Regions from separate parts of the Alicyclobacillus fodiniaquatilis genome, predicted to be linked through region 1. Evidence: riboswitches for the same ligand, from Rfam matches in the RefSeq annotation. Region 1 holds a riboswitch; the other holds the start of a gene.
The links. A riboswitch is a leader RNA that binds a small molecule or an ion and turns the genes downstream of it on or off. The one in region 1 is predicted to bind fluoride.
Positions count from the first base shown of each region.

Region 2: another riboswitch for fluoride. It lies ahead of ACFSB2_RS06835 (cation:proton antiporter); the one in region 1 lies ahead of ACFSB2_RS24770 (hypothetical protein).

Region 1 is NZ_JBHUCX010000099.1:212,316-214,937, reverse strand. Features, by position in the region: gene ACFSB2_RS24775 (manganese efflux pump MntP) at 104-661, shown strand; fluoride riboswitch at 750-811, shown strand; fluoride riboswitch at 951-1,017, shown strand; gene ACFSB2_RS24770 (hypothetical protein) at 1,058-1,720, shown strand; gene ACFSB2_RS24765 (manganese efflux pump MntP) at 1,786-2,355, opposite strand.
Region 2 is NZ_JBHUCX010000020.1:83,826-99,552, forward strand. Features, by position in the region: gene nadB (L-aspartate oxidase) at 1-582, shown strand, start outside; gene nadC (carboxylating nicotinate-nucleotide diphosphorylase) at 536-1,366, shown strand; gene nadA (quinolinate synthase NadA) at 1,379-2,482, shown strand; fluoride riboswitch at 2,689-2,753, shown strand; gene ACFSB2_RS06835 (cation:proton antiporter) at 2,974-4,299, shown strand; gene ylbJ (sporulation integral membrane protein YlbJ) at 4,377-5,648, opposite strand; gene ACFSB2_RS06845 (nucleotide pyrophosphohydrolase) at 5,801-6,136, shown strand; gene ACFSB2_RS06850 (tetratricopeptide repeat protein) at 6,193-6,597, shown strand; gene abc-f (ribosomal protection-like ABC-F family protein) at 6,958-8,730, shown strand; gene ACFSB2_RS06860 (DUF455 family protein) at 9,038-10,306, shown strand; gene ACFSB2_RS06865 (serine hydrolase domain-containing protein) at 10,349-11,806, shown strand; gene dapB (4-hydroxy-tetrahydrodipicolinate reductase) at 11,957-12,676, shown strand; gene bshA (N-acetyl-alpha-D-glucosaminyl L-malate synthase BshA) at 12,787-13,920, shown strand; gene ACFSB2_RS06880 (biotin--[acetyl-CoA-carboxylase] ligase) at 13,917-14,930, shown strand; gene ACFSB2_RS06885 (tetratricopeptide repeat protein) at 15,000-15,727, shown strand, end outside.

The DNA.
Region 1 (2,622 bases):
TGATCTACGAAATCACCCAATTATTTTTTGGCATCATAAGAAATCAAGCGACGCATAGGATAGGTGCCAGTTGAAAATCGCAGAGAGGGGGAATTTTGCAACAATGATCCAACATTTTCAAACTTATCTCGTAATCCTGATGATGTCAGTAGCATTGGGAATGGACGCGCTATCACTGTCCATCAGCATTGGACTAGCTGGTATACGTCCAAAATTAGCCGTCCAGCTATGCGTTGCTGTCGGCGTATTTCACGTATTGTTCACACTAGGAGGCGTGATGTTTGGCAACACAATCGGGCATTATATTGGCCACATTTCTATGTGGTTTGGTTCCATACTTTTAATCGGGATGGGCGCACATATGTTATATGTCAAGTTGTTCGGAAAGAGCGATAGCTCAAAGTCGGTTTTTACGAGCTTCTATACGCTTCTGTTGTTTTCCGCGAGCGTGTCCATAGACGCGCTCTCCGTCGGTTTTGTACTTGGGCTGCGCAGCACGACCTACGGGATCGCTTCCGCTTTGTCGTTTGGTCTTGCAAGTATGCTCATGTGTGGATTTGGACTTTTCATCGGGAGAAAATTAAGCAATACCATTGGTAAACTAGGAGAGGTATGCAGCGCTGTATTGTTAATTTTGCTCGGCATAAAATTCTTGTTTTGAGCGCCATGGTTCTACTTGAACATTGGATGTTGTAATCGGTTCATATGTCCTCGTTGAAGCGTGAAGCTCTTGCAAGTTTGGTTTACAACTGCATACAGGCGATGGAGTTCGCCGTTAACCGCCAAATTGGCTAATGACTCCTACTGTGTCACTTGCAGTGGGGAGAACTATGCAAGTTTGGTTTTTTTGGCTGCATTTTCGAGATCACCTTGTGCAATTCCAATCCTCTTCATGTGAAAGAGGACTGGATGATGGACATACCCGAGGCATTCCGAGCATATATCATATCAACTGAATCGGTGATGGAGCTCACCTTTAACCGTCGGCGCAAGCCAACTAATAGCCCCTACTGCTTATTTTTTCATGCAGTAGGGGCTTTTATTTTTGGAGGGGTATATGCAAACATCGTCATTAGGAATCATTCTCATTGCACTGATCGTTGCGGTAGATAACGCGCTTTTAGTCGGTCTGCTATTGCCAACAAATACGACTGTCGAGGAAAAAAGAGTGACGTTGTCAGTCATCGGGGTTTTACTGGCGGCATCACAAATTGTGCTTGCTGTAGGTATTGACCATTTGTTGGGTCATGTATTGTTCCGGGTTATCGCAATTGTTCTGCTCGGTTGGATGTCCATTCATACGCTAGGCATCGGTCCACAACATCGAGCGATGTTTGGCAGATTCGGAACCATTGCGAAGCTATGGATATTCACAGTCTTTGGGAACTTAGACAACATGATTTGGTTGGGATCTGTGTTAAAGGGGGATCGATTCTGGCTCATTATTTCATCTGTAGGAACAATTCCGGTTTTTGTGAACGTTGGATTACTGCTCTCACGACAGATTGAGAAAAAGCAGTGGATTTTACCTATCGGTGCGGGCATGATGGCTTGGGCGGCGGCTTCACTGATGTTAGATATACCGTCCATCAAACATTTTATTGAAAACCTCGATGATGCGCCGCGCACCACGTTTCAGTGCTTGATTACCATCGCTATACTGGTCATCGGATTTGGGATTCGCCACACGATTTTCCGAAACGTCAAGGCCAAAAAATAAATGAAGTTAGGGTGGAATGAAACGGGCTAACGCACAACATTCCACCCCTTGAGGACTGGTAGGCTTCATCCATAGACTTGATACATTCCAACAGCAATCAGGAGGATTCCCGCAACAAACGAAGAGTACTTGCCAACAAATTGCGCGAATATGCTGTAACCGATAACGTGTCCTAACCACAACATGACGTACCCCCAGAGAGCGATGCTGATAGCGGATACCCATAGTGATGCTGTTCCCGACACGGTTGAACCAAAACCGAGAATAATATTGTCCAGAGACATGACGAGTCCGAGCAAAATCCCTTGCCAGAGACCTGGTGTGGGGATCCAGAGCTTTGTTCCCTGTTTTGAAAGCCGCGGATGGATATAGGCAGCATACCAAAAGAACATCCCAATTCCACACAATGCGATACATGCAAACCAGTCTGCCATGGTGGCGGGCATGAATATTGCTACTTTGTCTCCGATAAATGCACCTAACAGAGCCATCGTTCCGCCAACGACGTTCGAGATGGCGTTCACCCAGTGTGGGATTTTGATTTTGTCGGAACCATATGCCAACCCAACACCCGTATTATCAAAGTTAGAGCCGATTCCAATTAGATTGACGACAATAATTGATGCCCATCCCATCACATTCACCGTCCTGCGCAGTGATGGTATTCAAACTTGTCCTCTTCATCGCTTACACCCCAGTTCGATAAGTTAGTCATTCGCTAGGGTACGAAGTTGGCGACTTTGGTGAACCGGACAAATGGACTAGGCAACATGTCCAATTACTAGAAAACGAGATTGGGTTCTGAATTTATGGATGGAGGAGGCGAATGGCTGTAGCCATTCTGAAATGAGTTGCTTATACTATCTCAAACCTTTGGAGTTCGCCCTTTCTCGAATGGCTTC
Region 2 (15,727 bases), on a different contig from region 1:
GTGCCCGTGGCGCACTACACGATGGGTGGCATTTTGACAGACGTGGCAGGACAGACGTCCATTTTGCGCTTATTCGCCATCGGGGAAGTCGCGTCGAGCGGTTTGCATGGCGCCAACCGCCTGGCTAGCAATTCCTTATTGGAAGGCCTGGTGATGGCGAAAAAAGCCGTCGAACGGATGGTGCAATTGCCACGACTGCAAGGCCGTCAAACCGACAGGGCCGCTGGTCAAATTGCGCCGCACACATGGGATAGGTCAGCGTCCCTTTCATTGCGACAGCGCGTCCAGGATTTGATGTGGACACATGTCGGTATCACGCGCAATCAGGAACAACTCGCGTTGGCAGAAGAGACGCTGTCCGCTTGGTTAAAGAAAGCAGCAGTGCAACCAGGACCAGATGTCAATCTGCTGACGACGGCCTTGCTCGTCGTGCGAGCGGCGCTGTGGCGTCAAGAAAGCAGGGGCGCACATTATCGAACAGATTTCCCGGATGTCTCACCAGCCTTTGAAACGCATTTCATTCAGGAGGGGACACATGAATCCGTTAGCAATACGCCAATTCTTGCAGCAAGCACTTCTTGAAGACGTCGGCATCCACGATGTGACCACAGAATTGATTTTCGATCCGTCCGCGACGATGCAAGGCATCTTCCTAGCGAAGGCCGACGGCCGCATCGCTGGCTTGGAAGTCGTGGAGGAAACGTTCAAGTTGATGGCACCTTCACTCGAATTTGAGTGCATGGTGCAAGACGGCGCCGACGTCACACCAGGAACCGTACTCGCCAGCGTCCAAGGCAGCGCTCGCGCGATTCTGTCCGCCGAACGAGTGGCTTTGAACATGGTGCAGCGCATGTCCGGCATCGCCACCGAAACGCGCAATGTGTGCAGGCTGATAGCGGGATCGAACACGCAAATTGTGGATACCCGCAAGACAGTGCCTGGTCTGCGCTTGTTCGACAAATATGCGGTGACCGTCGGCGGTGGGCGGAATCACCGTTTTGGCTTATACGATGCGGTGCTGATTAAGGACAATCACATTGCGGCGGCAGGTTCTTTGACGCTGGCAGTGGAGCGCGTGAAGCGCGGCCTTGGCCATTTGGTCAAAATTGAAGTGGAGACCGACACGCTTGAGCAGGTCGAGGAAGCCTTGGCCGCGCAAGTGGACGTGATAATGCTCGACAACATGACGCCAGCGCAAGTGACCGAGGCGGTCAAGCTGGTGGGCGGACGTGCTGTGACAGAAGCGTCCGGCGGCATTACGCCAGCCAACGTCGCCAGTTATGGCAGCACAGGCGTAGACGCCATTTCCCTGGGGTGGTTGACCCACTCTGTCAAAGCACTCGATATCAGCTTGGATGTACGATAAGGAGGTTGATGGATGATGGCTGTAGATATGCTCAGATTGCCGGATCAAATTGATGAAACCTATGCCAATCTGACGCCAGAAGCGTTGGATAGCCGGATCATGGCTGCAAAAGCAGCTCTCGGCAAGTCGCTCGTCGTGTTGGGGCACCACTATCAACGGGACGATGTCATCATGTACGCTGACTATCGCGGAGATTCGCTGCAACTTGCGCGCATTGCGGCAGAACTGCCTGACGCCAAGTACATCGTCTTTTGCGGCGTCCACTTTATGGCGGAGACAGCGGACATTCTATCGGCACCAACGCAAAAGGTCATTTTGCCGGATCTGCGTGCTGGCTGCTCAATGGCGGATATGGCCGATGCCCACCAAATCGAAGAATGCTGGCAAGTCATCACCGACCGGTTTGGCGAATCTATCATCCCCGTGACGTACGTCAACTCCACAGCGGCCATCAAGTCGTTTGTGGGCAAACACGGTGGCTTGACCATCACTTCGTCCAACGCCAAACGGGTTTTTGAGTACGCACTGGCGCAGCGAGAGCGAATTTTGTTCTTGCCCGATCAACACCTGGGGAGAAATACGGCTGTGGGATTGGGGATTGATCTGTCGGATCTGACGGTCTACAACCCGCACGAGATGGCGCTCTATTTCCCGCACGGTGAGGGCGATTCGCGCGTGATTCTGTGGCAGGGACACTGTTCTGTGCACCAGCGGTTCGAACCGCGCCACGTTGAGCGCATTCGCCAAAAATATCCGGGTATTCGCGTGCTCGTCCATCCGGAGTGCATGTATGAAACCGTACAATTGGCTGATGAATTTGGTTCGACCGATTACATCATCAAAGCGGTGGCCAAAGCGCCGCCAGGCACAAAGTGGGCGATTGGCACCGAACACAATTTGGTCAATCGCTTGGCGCAAGAGCACCCTGAACAATTCATTGTCTCGGTCAATGAAATGGTGTGTCCGTGTCTGACCATGAATCGAATTGATCGACCACACTTGCTTTCAGCGCTGGAAAATCTCCTAGCTGGTGAGACAACAAATGTGATTGAGGTGGCCCCTGATATCGCAGAGTGGAGCAAAGTGGCCATCCAGCGGATGCTGGATATCTCTTGAGCTTCTTTTGCGGCGTCTAGTTTTCAGCCCATCGCACATAGATGGAACTTTTGACTTGAAACCGAGCCATGCATGATGCCTCCCAGTACCAGCAGACGTGAAAATGGGGGCATCGCGCATGGGGCGCACTACATACCGGTTTCATGTGCGGAATAGGCTTTCAGCGGTGACCGGTGTCGATTTTTTGTCTATAATGGCAGCATCAATTCCATATTGGTGATGGAGCTCACCACGAAGCGCCTCTGCGGAGGATGATGGCCCCTACGAATCGATGTCGATTTGTCAGGGGTCATTTTTGTTTGTTCTTTCACTTTGGTGTGCACACTTCTTGGCAAAAGGCCGTCCGCTAGGGGACATCTGTTGAATTTATCGCCCAAGCACCCGTGGATGCTTGTTCCTAGTAGGTTTCTGTCTTGGACAGATTTCTCCCCGCTACATAAAGTAACGTACGTTTGCCTGCAGGCACGAATATGGGGAGAGGGGCATAAGGAGTGTTTACGCTAGCATCTGGGGATTTGGCACGCTTTCTGTTTGGCATGGTGCTGCTGTTGGCAGCGGCAAACCTATTCGGCTATATCGCCGAAAGATTATCCATCCCGCGCGTCATCGGGGAGGTAGTCGGGGGATTGATTCTCGGCCCAACCTGTTTGGGTGCGCTTTTTCCAAGCGCGTTCCATTGGCTCTATCTCGGATTTTCATCAGAGAGCAACCTATTTGGCCTGATATACTACATTGGCGAGCTTCTGCTGTTATACAATGCAGGCTTAAAGTTTCAAGCGAGGTTTGCCAAAGCGGATGTGAAAACAGGCATCGCCATCATCATCGGATCGACCGTGATTCCGTTCATTGTGGGTTGGCTGTCCACATATCTGTTCGATCCGAATCAATTTTTGGGACCGGATCACAGCGTTATCGCTTTGAAAATCATCGTCGCCATCTCCATCGCGGTGACATCCATTCCCGTCATTTCAAAGATCTTTGCCGATCTCGGCATCATGCACTCGCGCTTTGCCAAGATCATCATCGCCATTGCCGGTGTGCACGACTTGATTTTGTGGGTGTCGCTGGCCATTGCATCCGGTATCGTCTCATCAACTCAAGGTGGCATCAACACCTGGGTGGTCTCGAAGAGCCTGATTGTGACATTCGCTTTTCTGCTTGTCTGTATCGTCGTTGTCCCTTGGTTGCTCAGACGAATCACCTCAAAACGGGGGAATTTCTTGTTTCGCGCCTCGTTTCTGGGTTACTTCTTGGTCATCCTGTTCGCATTGTCAGACATTGCAGGCTATCTGAAAGTGGATGTGATGTACGGTGCCATTCTCGCTGGCATCGCGACAAAGTTCAGTTTGCCCACACCACTGTTTCAGCGTCTGGAAAAGAGCATACAGGGCATATCCTTTGCATTTTTCATCCCGCTTTACTTTGCCATCATCGGCATGCAACTGGATTTGGCCAAGAACTTCAGTTTCGGGTTCTTTATTCTCTACCTGATTTTTGCCACCATTGTGCAAAGTGTCGTCGTCTACTACACTTGTCGCATCATTAAAACCGACAAACTGACCAGTCTCAACTTTGCGGCGTCCATGAATGCGCGCGGCGGACCCGGCATTGTCCTCTCTTCAACCGCGTATGCGCTTGGCATCATCAATCAAAACTTCTTCGCCATCCTGGTGATGTTGGCTTTGGTCACTTCCTGGATGGCCGGTGGTTGGCTGCGGTACGTGCTCAAAAAGGGCAAGCGTCTCATGCCCGGCGACGAAAACCTCGTGATTCAAAAGGCACAGGAGGAAGTACTGTTTGATGCTGCTGGTGATTAGGCGACCAGAATCATGCAGGCTGTCCCATTTGAGCGCCCTATGCGCAATGACGGGGACAGCCTCGATGTTGTCTATTCTCACTTGAGACGCGTGTGAAAGGCGATGACTCGGATGCGGCGAAACATGCCTAGGCCAAGCGCAAGAACAACCATACCAGCGAGGGCGATCAACCAGAACGACAAGCTGGAAGAGGCGACATGCCAGAACGATTGACCACTGCCTGCACGCCCAACAGCTGTCATCACAGGCATATGCGCAAATGCGGCGGCGGCTGCATGGCCCATGCCCAATTGATAGAAGATGACTGTGACCACAGCGGCAAAGGCGGCTTGCAAGAACCGCGCGATGACATAGGGCGTCATGCGGATGTCCGTGTTTGTGAGCACGCTTGCCACCTGTGCGTGTACCGCCAACCCACTCCAACCAATGATGGCGCTGACCAAGGCCAATTTTTGCAGCATTGGGGCAGACACCACCGCGGTTTGTGCACTGCCGACATCCAGTTCAAGTAACCCCGCGATGGTGGGGTTCACCAAGCCATTGTTGATGTGGAACAGATGGTAGACAGCAGCGATGGGCCAGCCGATGACTTTCATCATCCCACTTAAATGCATCACCTGAATCAACACTGCAAAAAACACAATAAATCCACAGATCATCAGCAAGGTCTGCATCGATTCGGTGACAGCGTTGCCGAGCAGTTTGCCAAATGGCCGACCATCCTCTTCACGCGCCTTGAGCAGTTCCCGATAAGCGCGCACGAGAATAAAATCGCGGCGCTCTTCATTGGCGCGTGCTTTGACCTCGGCAATGTGCGTCGGGTCTTTGCGCCCCCACCATTTAAATACAAAGCCGACCAAAAACGCGGAAATGTAGTGGGCAATGGCGAGCAATCCACCGACAGCAGGGGACTTAAACATCCCGACGGCAACCGAACCAAACATGAACAGCGGATCCGCCGTGTTTGTAAACGCTAAAAGTCGTTCACCCTCAACCCTTGTACACTGTTTGGTTTCCCGAAACCGCGCCGTGATGACCGCGTCCATCGGAAATCCTGCTGCCAACCCCATGGAAAGTGCAAACGCGCCCACGCCTGGCACACTGAACAAGGGTCGCATCAGGGGTTCCAGCAATACGCCCAATCCACGTACAATTCCCAAGCCTAACAGAATTTCTGATAGAACAAAAAAAGGTAGCAGGGCAGGGAAGACGCTCCTCCAAAATAGTTTTAAGCCTGACATACCGGCCGCAAAACCCTGTTCCGGGTATACAACCAACGCGATGGTAAAGATGGCGGCGGCTGTCGCGAGGAACAGGGTGGACCAGTGGCTCTTTCTGCCTCGGCTCAAGCTCTTCACTCCTTTTTTCAACTAAACTACTGTACGAGCTGGTCCACAATTGTCCATACATCATATGCCGGGGCCTGTCTTTTATGTTTGGCTCAAGCTCCATCATGTCCGCTATAATGAGAAGAGCTATAAAGATAAAGGAGCGTTTCCCCGTGGATTTAGAAGCCGTACAACAACGTGTAGACGACTATATCGGCCAATTTAAAGAAGGTTACTTTCACCCGATGACATTGGTTGTTCGACTCTCCGAAGAATTGGGCGAATTGGCGCGCGAGATCAATCACAGCTATGGAGAGAAACCGAAGAAAAAGGAAGAAGGAGAAGGCAGCATTGCCCTTGAACTGGGAGATTTGCTGTTTGTCATCACCTGTCTGGCAAACCGGCTTGAAATCGATTTGAATGAAGCGTTTGCCGCTGTCATGAACAAATTTGAAATACGGGACAAAGACAGGTGGACGCGCAAGGACGACAGCACAACCGACGTATAGGCCAAGGTACAAACCTTCTCGCCGCTTGGACCATACGCTACATTGAGGTGATCCCAATGACTAGTGAACGATTCGTCCAAGCTGCATACGCATACCTCTTCATTGGCGATTACCATGAAGTAAAGGCGGCGTTTCAGCGCGCCATCGCTGCAGAACCGAACAACTCGAAGCTTTATTTTCACGCTTCCATCACGGCACATCGCAATGGTGACTTGCAAGAAGCACACACTTTGGCGACCAAGGCCGTCTCCCTTTGCCCGGAGAATGACTTGTATCGATCCAACGTTGCGGCAATTTACGCATCAGTGTGTGTCGAACATGGGAAATCTGCGTATTTTGCCGGTAGAACAGTCGAGGCATTTCAATATTTCCGATTGGCGCAAGCAGCAGATCCGCTCAATGAGGAGGCAGACACTTTCTCGCAGAAACTGAAGCTGCTGCATCCAGAGGTAGAAAATTGAACACTCAGCGCGTATACTATTCGTGTAACACGATACTCTTCTGAATTTCGGAAAGGTGGTATCCAGTCTCTCGCTATGTGGACTTTGTTTGTATGCTAATGGACCCACAACAGAGGTACGTTAAATGCAGACGCCCACCATTTGTGTGGCGAGTTGGGGTGGAGTTTGTCCGCCCATGCTCAAAGATCCCATGAGAAGACGAGATGCCATGCATTCTTTGGATAGCGCAGTTGACGTTTCTTTAAGCGTAGGACTGTGAAAAGAAGCGATTGATCATCTTTTCGTCGTGGGCGCGTCTGCTCCACGGCTTTTTTGTTGTGATTTGTTGTCGATGTCATCACACAACAAGGAGGCCTGGACATGACTGCAAAAATATTGCTTAGTTGCCGAAGCATCAGCAAGGATTTTGCCGAACGCAACATATTGAAGAATGTAAACTTGGACATTGCAGAAGGGGAGCGCATTGGTTTGGTCGGCGTCAATGGCGCCGGTAAAACCACACTGGCAAACATCCTCGTTGGGACCATTCAACCGGATGGAGGCCACCTCATCCAAGCGCGACAAGGCATTCAAATTGGCTACTTGTTGCAATCCACCGCCTATACGACCAATCATTTTGCCCAGATGCTCCATGAACAAGATGACGTGAAGCAAATTGAGGAATTTCTCAAAATTTGCAGCACACTCGGACTGCAACAGGTCCAAGACTGGGATGCAAAACGATTTCAGGGACTGAGCGGCGGCGAGAAGACGAAACTTGCGTTGGCGAACATTTGGATGACCAAGCCAGATCTCCTGATTATGGACGAACCGACCAACCATCTCGACTTTCAAGCCGTGGAATGGCTGATTGCTGAAATGGCCGCATTTCAAGGCGCGCTGCTCAACATTTCACACAATCGTTATTTTCTTGACAGAAGTGTCCAGCGCATCATCGAACTGGACGGGGGCGAAATTCGCACATACGCTGGCAACTATACGTTCTATCGGGAAGAAAAAGCGCGCCAATACGAAAGCCAGTTGCATCAATACAATGTCGAAAAGAAGAGACAAGCGCAGATTGAAGCAGAAATCAACCAATTGCAAAACTGGTCAGAAAAGGCGCATCGCACGGCGGGCAAAAAAGGGACTGCTGCCGAGCGGCGGCAGATGGGCCTGCGCGAGTTTGAGCGCGTAAAGGCCAAAAAGATGGATAAACAGGTGAAATCCAAGTTAAAAAGGCTGGAATCCATGCGCACAAACGGCGTGGCCAAACCCCAGCAGGAACAACAGATTTACTTCCAGTTTGACGACGCTTCGAAACATGGCCGCAGTCTCATCGAAGCGCGCGAGATCGAAATAGGGTATCATCACTGCCCCTTGATTCGTGACAGCTCGTTTACGGTCTTGCGAGGAGAACGGGTTGGTATCATCGGCAAAAATGGCAGCGGTAAAACGACTTTGTTGCGTATACTACTCGGACAACTGTCTGTGCAGGAAGGCGAGATATGGGTCAGTCCATCGGCAAAAATGGCTTACTTAAGCCAAGATGTCAATGACTTAGCCGCAGAAGACACCATCGCGCAGTTGCTTGAACAAGCCACTGCTCAAGAACGGACAGAGATGCGCACACTGCTGGCGAACATGGGATTTGCACAAAGCATGTTTCAAAATGATATTCGAACGTTCAGTTTAGGTGAGCAAACACGTCTGAAAATCGCCATGTTTATCTCACAGGCAAACAACATCCTGATTTTGGACGAACCGACCAACCACCTGGACTTGCACAGCCGCGAACAATTGGAGAGAACCCTAGAGACTTACCGCGGCACGCTTTTGCTGGTGACGCACGACAGATACATGCTGGAGCGGTTGTGCAACAAGCTGCTGGTGTTTGAACACGGTCAGATTCGCAAATTTGAGGGCAGTTTTCAGGAATACACACAAAAACTAGACAGTCCCGCTCGCCAAAGGAACAAACGGACAAATGACAAGGCGAACCAACAAGAGGAATTAATTGTGCTGGAAAACCGCATCGCCTATGTCCTGGGTCAACTCAGCCAATTGACATCTGTCGATCCGGCATACGCGAAGTTCGATGCTGAAGCGAAGCAGTTGATGCAGCAGAAACGGGAATTGACGGCGAGATCGTAAATCGATTTGTCCGAGACCGCCATGCGTGATGCATCCGTACAGCAGAATCGTGAAAATGCCAGACAATCAAGGCATCACGCATGGTGCAGCACCAAGGCGCCATATGATTTTCAGGGTAGGTCCATGGGGCGCGCAAGTATTCCCATGGACCTGACGTTGATGAGAAAACGAACCATAGAGAAATCTTTCTCTGCTAATTCTGCATTGTCGCAGGAACATAGGCGATTGGCGACGAAGCCTTCACACATGTTCAGTCGTAGGGCGCGTATCTTATATGTTGTCTTAAACTTTTGGGGAGGGTTCGCATATGTTACCGTTTTCCGGAATTGAAAACCCTTACAAGATTGGCGCTTACAGTGTTGACACGAACGCAAAAGTATTACAGCGTTACCGCTTCGTCCACGATGGCCTTGTCCGTCTGGCGGCTGGCCAACTCCCTGCTAGAGAAAACTGGGATTTAAAACTCACTTTGGCCAAGCACATCTACGAAGACGCGGAAGCGACAGATGAACTGCGCAACCGCATTCGGGAGTTGCGCTCTTCACAAGCCTCGCTCCAACAAGCGCCAGACGCGGCATTGTCGCTCTTGCTAGAAGAGTTGATTCACGCGCAGAATGATCTCGAACTGTTGGTCGGCATTTACGAGGTCGTACGCCCGGCCTTACTAGCCACCTACCAGAAACATATGTCCACTACGCAACAGATTGTCGACCAACCGACCATCCGCATATTGCGTACCATTGTTCTGGATCTGGAGGCGCAAATCCAGTGGGGGAACGAAATGATCGCATCCCTGCGAGCGGAAGGCGAAGCACATGAAGGACTCGACGAATTTAAAAGAAATCTGCAATCATTGCTGGCAGCTGCTGGCGGCATTGATGGCGCTGAGACAAAGTCCACCGAATTGCCGCGCCGCTGGCGTTCACAGCAAACCTATCAGTTGCCAATGAAATCCGTGCGGGATCCGAAAAAGATGGGGCCGACGACTTGGGCGCGCACCAGCGTGCCGAACTTGCCGGACGATGCGGTGCAACAGCGCCTGGTGATGATGATGCGCGTGCGCCAGGAAGAAATGACGGCCGTCGAACTGATTGCCGCCGTCCTGTATGCCCAGCAAAACATGCCTTGGGAATTTTATCACGATTTGGCCCGCCATTTGTGGGATGAAGCGAGACACAGTATGTTTGGTCAAGCAGCGCTGGAAGCAGCGGGCTTTGATTGGATGCATCAGCCGCAATATACATCGGACTATGATGTCAACGTCCATAAAATTCCTGGCGTGAAATACACGTGGTTGTCCATCGGCATTGAAGAGGGCGCCATGAAACGGACAGGCAAAAGGGCCGAATATGAATTTTGCCGCGATGAAGCCAAGCATCCGCTCATGACGCAGTTTCAAGATTACGATTGGGCCGACGAGGTGGTCCACGCCAACCTGGGCCGTAAATGGACGCCAGAATTGTTGGGCGAAGACATTGAATTTGTCCGCACTGTCGCACAACACGAACTGGATCACTTTTGGGAAGAAGTGCAGAACGCGCAACAGCAATGGATGAAAACGCAGAGTGGCGCATGATGAACCGTTTTATCAACTGTAAGATAGGAGTGAACGTAGTCGATGTCAAACAACACGATTTCAAACAGCATTCATTTGCCGCGCAGCACACCGGAAGAACAAGGTGTTTCATCGGCGGGAATCAGCGCTTTTCTGGACGCAGTGAACAATAGTCCTATCGAGTTGCACAGCTTGATGCTGTTGCGCCACGGCCATGTGCTGGCCGAAGGATGGTGGGCGCCTTACGCGGCAACAAAACCGCATATGTTATTCTCCTTGAGCAAAAGTTTCACTTCGACAGCCATCGGATTCGCAGTGAGCGAAGGTAGATTATCCGTGGATGATCCGGTTTTGTCCTTCTTTGAAGATCAACACCCGCAGACTGTCTCCCCCAATCTGGCCGCGATGCGCGTGCGCCATCTGCTCTCGATGTCTACCGGACATCGCCAGGATACAATGGGGCTGCTCGGCGCGCGCGAGGACGGCGACTGGGTCGCTGCTTTCCTAGACGCCCCAGTCGAAGAAGCGCCGGGAACGCTTTTCGTGTACAACAGCGGCGCAAGCTACATGTTGTCCGCAATCGTCCAGAAAGTGACCGGACAGACCTTGCTTTCGTATTTACAACCGCGCTTGTTCGAACCTTTGTCCATCGAAGGGCCGACCTGGGACGTCTGCCCCAAGGGCATCAACACTGGTGGTTGGGGGCTGTCCATCAAAACAGAAGACATCGCTAAATTCGGCCAACTGTATCTGCAAAAAGGGGTGTGGCAAGGACAACGCATCCTGCCAGCAGCCTGGATTGAAGAAGCCACCTCCAAACACATCTCGAACGGAGATGACATCGACAGCGACTGGCAACAAGGATACGGCTACCAATTTTGGCGCTGCCGCCATCAGGCATATCGCGGAGACGGCGCATTCGGACAATTCTGTGTCGTGCTGCCTGAGCAAGATGCCGTGTTGGCCATGACGAGTGGGACGGAGGACTTGCAAGCGGTCCTGAACCTGGTTTGGCAGTATATCCTACCAGCCATGGAACACGACAAAACCCATGATGACACAACAGACCATGATGTTTTGAAAGATCAACTTGCCGCACTCGAGTTGCATCCGCCAGTGATTCAATCCAGTTCGATCACGGCAGACAAAGTGTCCGGCAAGCGTTATACACTGTCTGACAATGAACATGGCCTGCAGGCGATCTCTTTCTCGTTCGACGGGCAAACCGCTGAGTGTACACTGTGGGACACACGTGGAGCACAAGTGATTCGCTGTGCGGCGGGCGAGTGGATCGCCCATGATTTGGCATTGTTGTCTGAGACACCACAATCAGTCGCTGCAAGCGGCACATGGCGCGATGATGAGACCTATGTCATGACGTGGCGGTTTGTGGAAACGCCATTTCACTATACGGTCGTTTGCCGTTTCACAGAGGACACGTTGGATTTGGATACAACAGTCAATGTATCCTTTACTACGAAAGAGGTCATGAAGATGACGGGATCGCTAGAGGGACGATGACTTTGGCCCACATTCCAAGTATGATATTGAGGTCGGCGTTTGTTGGACGCTGACCTCATCTTTTTCATAAAGAATTTCTGCGAAGAAGACCATGCGTGATGCGTCCCGCAACAGCAAGTGCTGTATTATTTTAAGATAGGAGAATTGATTTTGACTCAATCTACCACCATTCGTGTCGCCGTTGCCGGCGCGCAGGGGCGGATGGGCCGCGAGGCGATTCAGGCTGTGACAAACGCTGCACAGCTGCAGTTGGCAGGCGCATTGGTTCATCGTCCTGGCCACGAGGCGGACATCCCCCAAACGAGTGTTTACACGGATCCCTTGCGTCTGTTGGAGACTGAAAAGCCTGACGTTTGGTTAGATCTCACCACGCCGGAAAGCGTCGTCGGCCATGTGGACTTAGCGATTGAACATGGTGTGTATCCAGTGATTGGCGCAACAGGATATCAAGATGCAGATCTCGAACGATGGCAGATTGCCACCGAAAAAAACGACATCGGCGGCCTCGCCTGCCCAAACTTTGCGCTAGGCGCATTGTTGATGATGCGTTTTGCCCGCGAAGCGGCAAAGTGGATGCAAAGTGCGGAAATCATCGAGTTGCATCACGACCAGAAAAAAGACAAACCGTCTGGCACCGCATTGCGCACGGCGAAGCAAATGGAAACCGATTACGAAATTCCCATACATAGCGTCCGCCTGCCAGGCTTGGTCGCACACCAAGAAGTGATATTCGGCGGGACTGGCGAATTGCTAACCATTCGCCACGATTCACTGAATCGAGAAAGTTTTATGCCTGGTGTCGTCATCGCCTGTGAGCGTGTCATTCGATTGCGCGGCATGGTATATGGTTTGGAGCAGTTGCTCTGGTGAGATCGTCATGCGCCCCGCATACCAGCAGAATCGTGAAAATGCCAGTCAATCATGGCATCGGATGGCGCAGCGCCAAGGTACCGTACTATTTTTAGGTTAGGGGTGAAGCAATGAAAATTGGAATCAGTTGTTACCCGACCATTGGGGGTTCCGGTGCGGTGGCCACGGAGTTGGGGAAGGCATTGGCTCGCAAGGGACATGAGGTCCACTTTATTGTCACTGACGTTCCTTTTCGACTTGGCACATTTGTCGATCACGTCTACATCCACGAAATGGACACGACCACTTACCCGGTATTGCGCACACCGCCATACGATTTTTCATTGGCTGCGCTGATGGCCAATGTCATTGACGAGTACGAACTGGATATCCTTCACGCGCACTATGCGCTGCCGTTCGCGGTCTGCGCTTTTTTGGCCAAGCAAATGGCGAAGCGGGATGTCAAAGTGGTCACCACGCTGCACGGGACAGATGTCACCGTGCTCGCGCAGGATCTGCGTTTGAAACAAGTGATGAAACTGGGCATTGAAAAAAGCGACAGAGTGACCGCAGTCAGTCAAGACTTGATCGCGCAAACGAAAGAACTCTTCGAGACAGATAAAGAGATTGAATGCTTGTATAACTTTGTCGACACCGACGTGTTCAAACCGCGTGCGGGAGACGAAGTGCGCAAATGTTTATCTCGTCCAGATGAGCGCGTGCTGTTGCACATTTCCAATTTCCGGCCAGTCAAGCGCATTTGTGATGTCATTCAAATCTTTGCGCGCGTCGCGAATCAGGTCAATGCGCGACTGGTCTTGGTGGGTGAAGGCCCGGATTACAACGCCGCCCGCGATCTTGTGCATCAGTTGAACTTGCACAATTCTGTCGATTTTTTAGGCAAACAAGACGAGGTTGCGCCGCTGGTTGACTCTGCAGACGTATTGTTGTTGCCTTCGGAAAAAGAAAGTTTCGGTTTAGTCGCACTGGAGGCAATGGCCTGTGGCGTCCCCGTCGTTGGCACGATTGCAGGTGGCATTCCCGAGGTCGTACAACATGGGGAAACCGGATTTCTGTCGCCAGTTGGCGATGTGGATCAGATGGCTGCACAAGTGCTGCAACTCTTGCGCGACGACGAGCTGTATCAACAATTTTCCATCAACTCCCGCACGAGGGCCCAAACGCAATTCCATGTGCGGGACAAAGTCGGTGAATATGAAGCGTTGTACTTGCGCGCCCTGGACGAGAAGGCTGTCAAAGCATGAAAGATGAGCAAGGTTTGACCACACGGGACAGCATGATCAAAATGTTCCTCCAAACAAAAGACGCAGTGATTTCCGGCGAAGCGCTCAGTCAAACACTCGGCCTGTCGCGCACCGCCATTTGGAAACAAATCAAACAGCTCGAATCCTATGGCTTCCGGTTTGAGGCGACGACACGAGTCGGGTACAGAGTGGTGCACGTTCCCGACGAACTGATGCAACCTTTGATCACGCCGTATTTGCCTGCCAACGCCACATTTGGCCACAGCGTGCTATGGGCGCCCGCCCGCGCCTCGACCAACGACGATGCGACTCAACTGGCGCGGACGGGCGCACCAACGGGCGTCGTGATCACTGCTGGAGAGCAAACAGGCGGCAGAGGGCGGCAAGGGCGCAACTGGACATCGCCGGCAGGAGGGATGTGGTTTTCTGTCATCGTTCGGACCCCATGCGCTTTGTCACAAGCCGCTGAACTGACGTTACTGGCCAGTGTCGCTGTACGGCGCGCCCTGGTCGCCTGTGGTTCCATTGATGTCGAGATCAAATGGCCAAACGATATTCTCGTCAACGGCAAAAAAGTGTGCGGTATTCTGGCGCAAATGCGCACGGACGCCGAACAGGTGGACTATGCGGTCATCGGCATTGGCATCAACGCCAACTTCGCCAACACGCAACTGCCAAATGACATTTTGGCGCGCGCAACCACTTTGCAGACGGAACTGGGTCATCCAATCGAACGCCCAAAGCTGTTGGCGGACATTTTAAGCAGCTTGGAAACGCTCTACACAGATCTCCAGACTGGGGCGGGCGGATTTCACACTGTACGCGATGAATGGAAAGACGCAGCGCACACGTTGAATCGGAAGATCCAAGTCAAGGTGGGTGATGACCTATTGAGCGGTGTAGCGACAGATGTCGATGAACAAGGGATACTGTACCTGCACGGTGATGACGGTCAAATCCACCGTATCCACAGTGGCGAAGTTCTGTTTTCCGCCGCTGAAGAAGTATAGGCCCGTATAATCTTTGGCACGCTCAGTACCCTAGAACTATCGATTTGAAGTCTCTGGGAGGTCAACCGCGTGCCAAACGCTGAATTAGAAGCCATTGCGAACGCCATCGAACAAATCAGACAACAAGTGCCCATTGCAGATGAACAACGACGCGATCAAATGCTGGATGAACTCGCAAAATTGCGCGCGATGGCCACCTCCGTGTTGGATGCTTGGATGGCTGTAGACGACACCATCGAAGAGGCGCTCGCCGAGATCGGCAGCAATCCAAATGCATACGAATCCTCTGAATCGCAAATACAAACGCCCCCCTCGCGCACCGCTGACGCGACGCGCACAGGGGGTGAACCGCTCATCCCCAGCCCCATTCACCTCGTGGAACCTTGGTTTGACTTGTCGCTCAAAGCGGAGTGCGCTTTGCGCAAAGGCCTTGGCTACTATGATTTAGAAATGTACGGTGCGGCCGCAGATGCCTTGCACGATGCGGTTGCCCAAAATGACACACCAGCCACCCGCATCTATTTGGCGCTCTGCCATCTGCAGGCAGGGCATTTGGACAGTGCGGCGCTTCAATTGAAAAAGGCGGGTGAAAACGCGTCGGATGACCTCACACGCCAAGCGATACTTGAAGCAAAGACACAGCTATACGCAGCCGAACGCAACTGGCACGCCGCCATTCACGTGTTCTACGAACTACTGCACACGTCCGCTCAAAGTCCTGATATTTGGTTTAATTTGGGTGTCTGTCACACCCAATTGGATGAGTTGTCCGCTGCCGAGCGCTGTTTTGCCAAAGC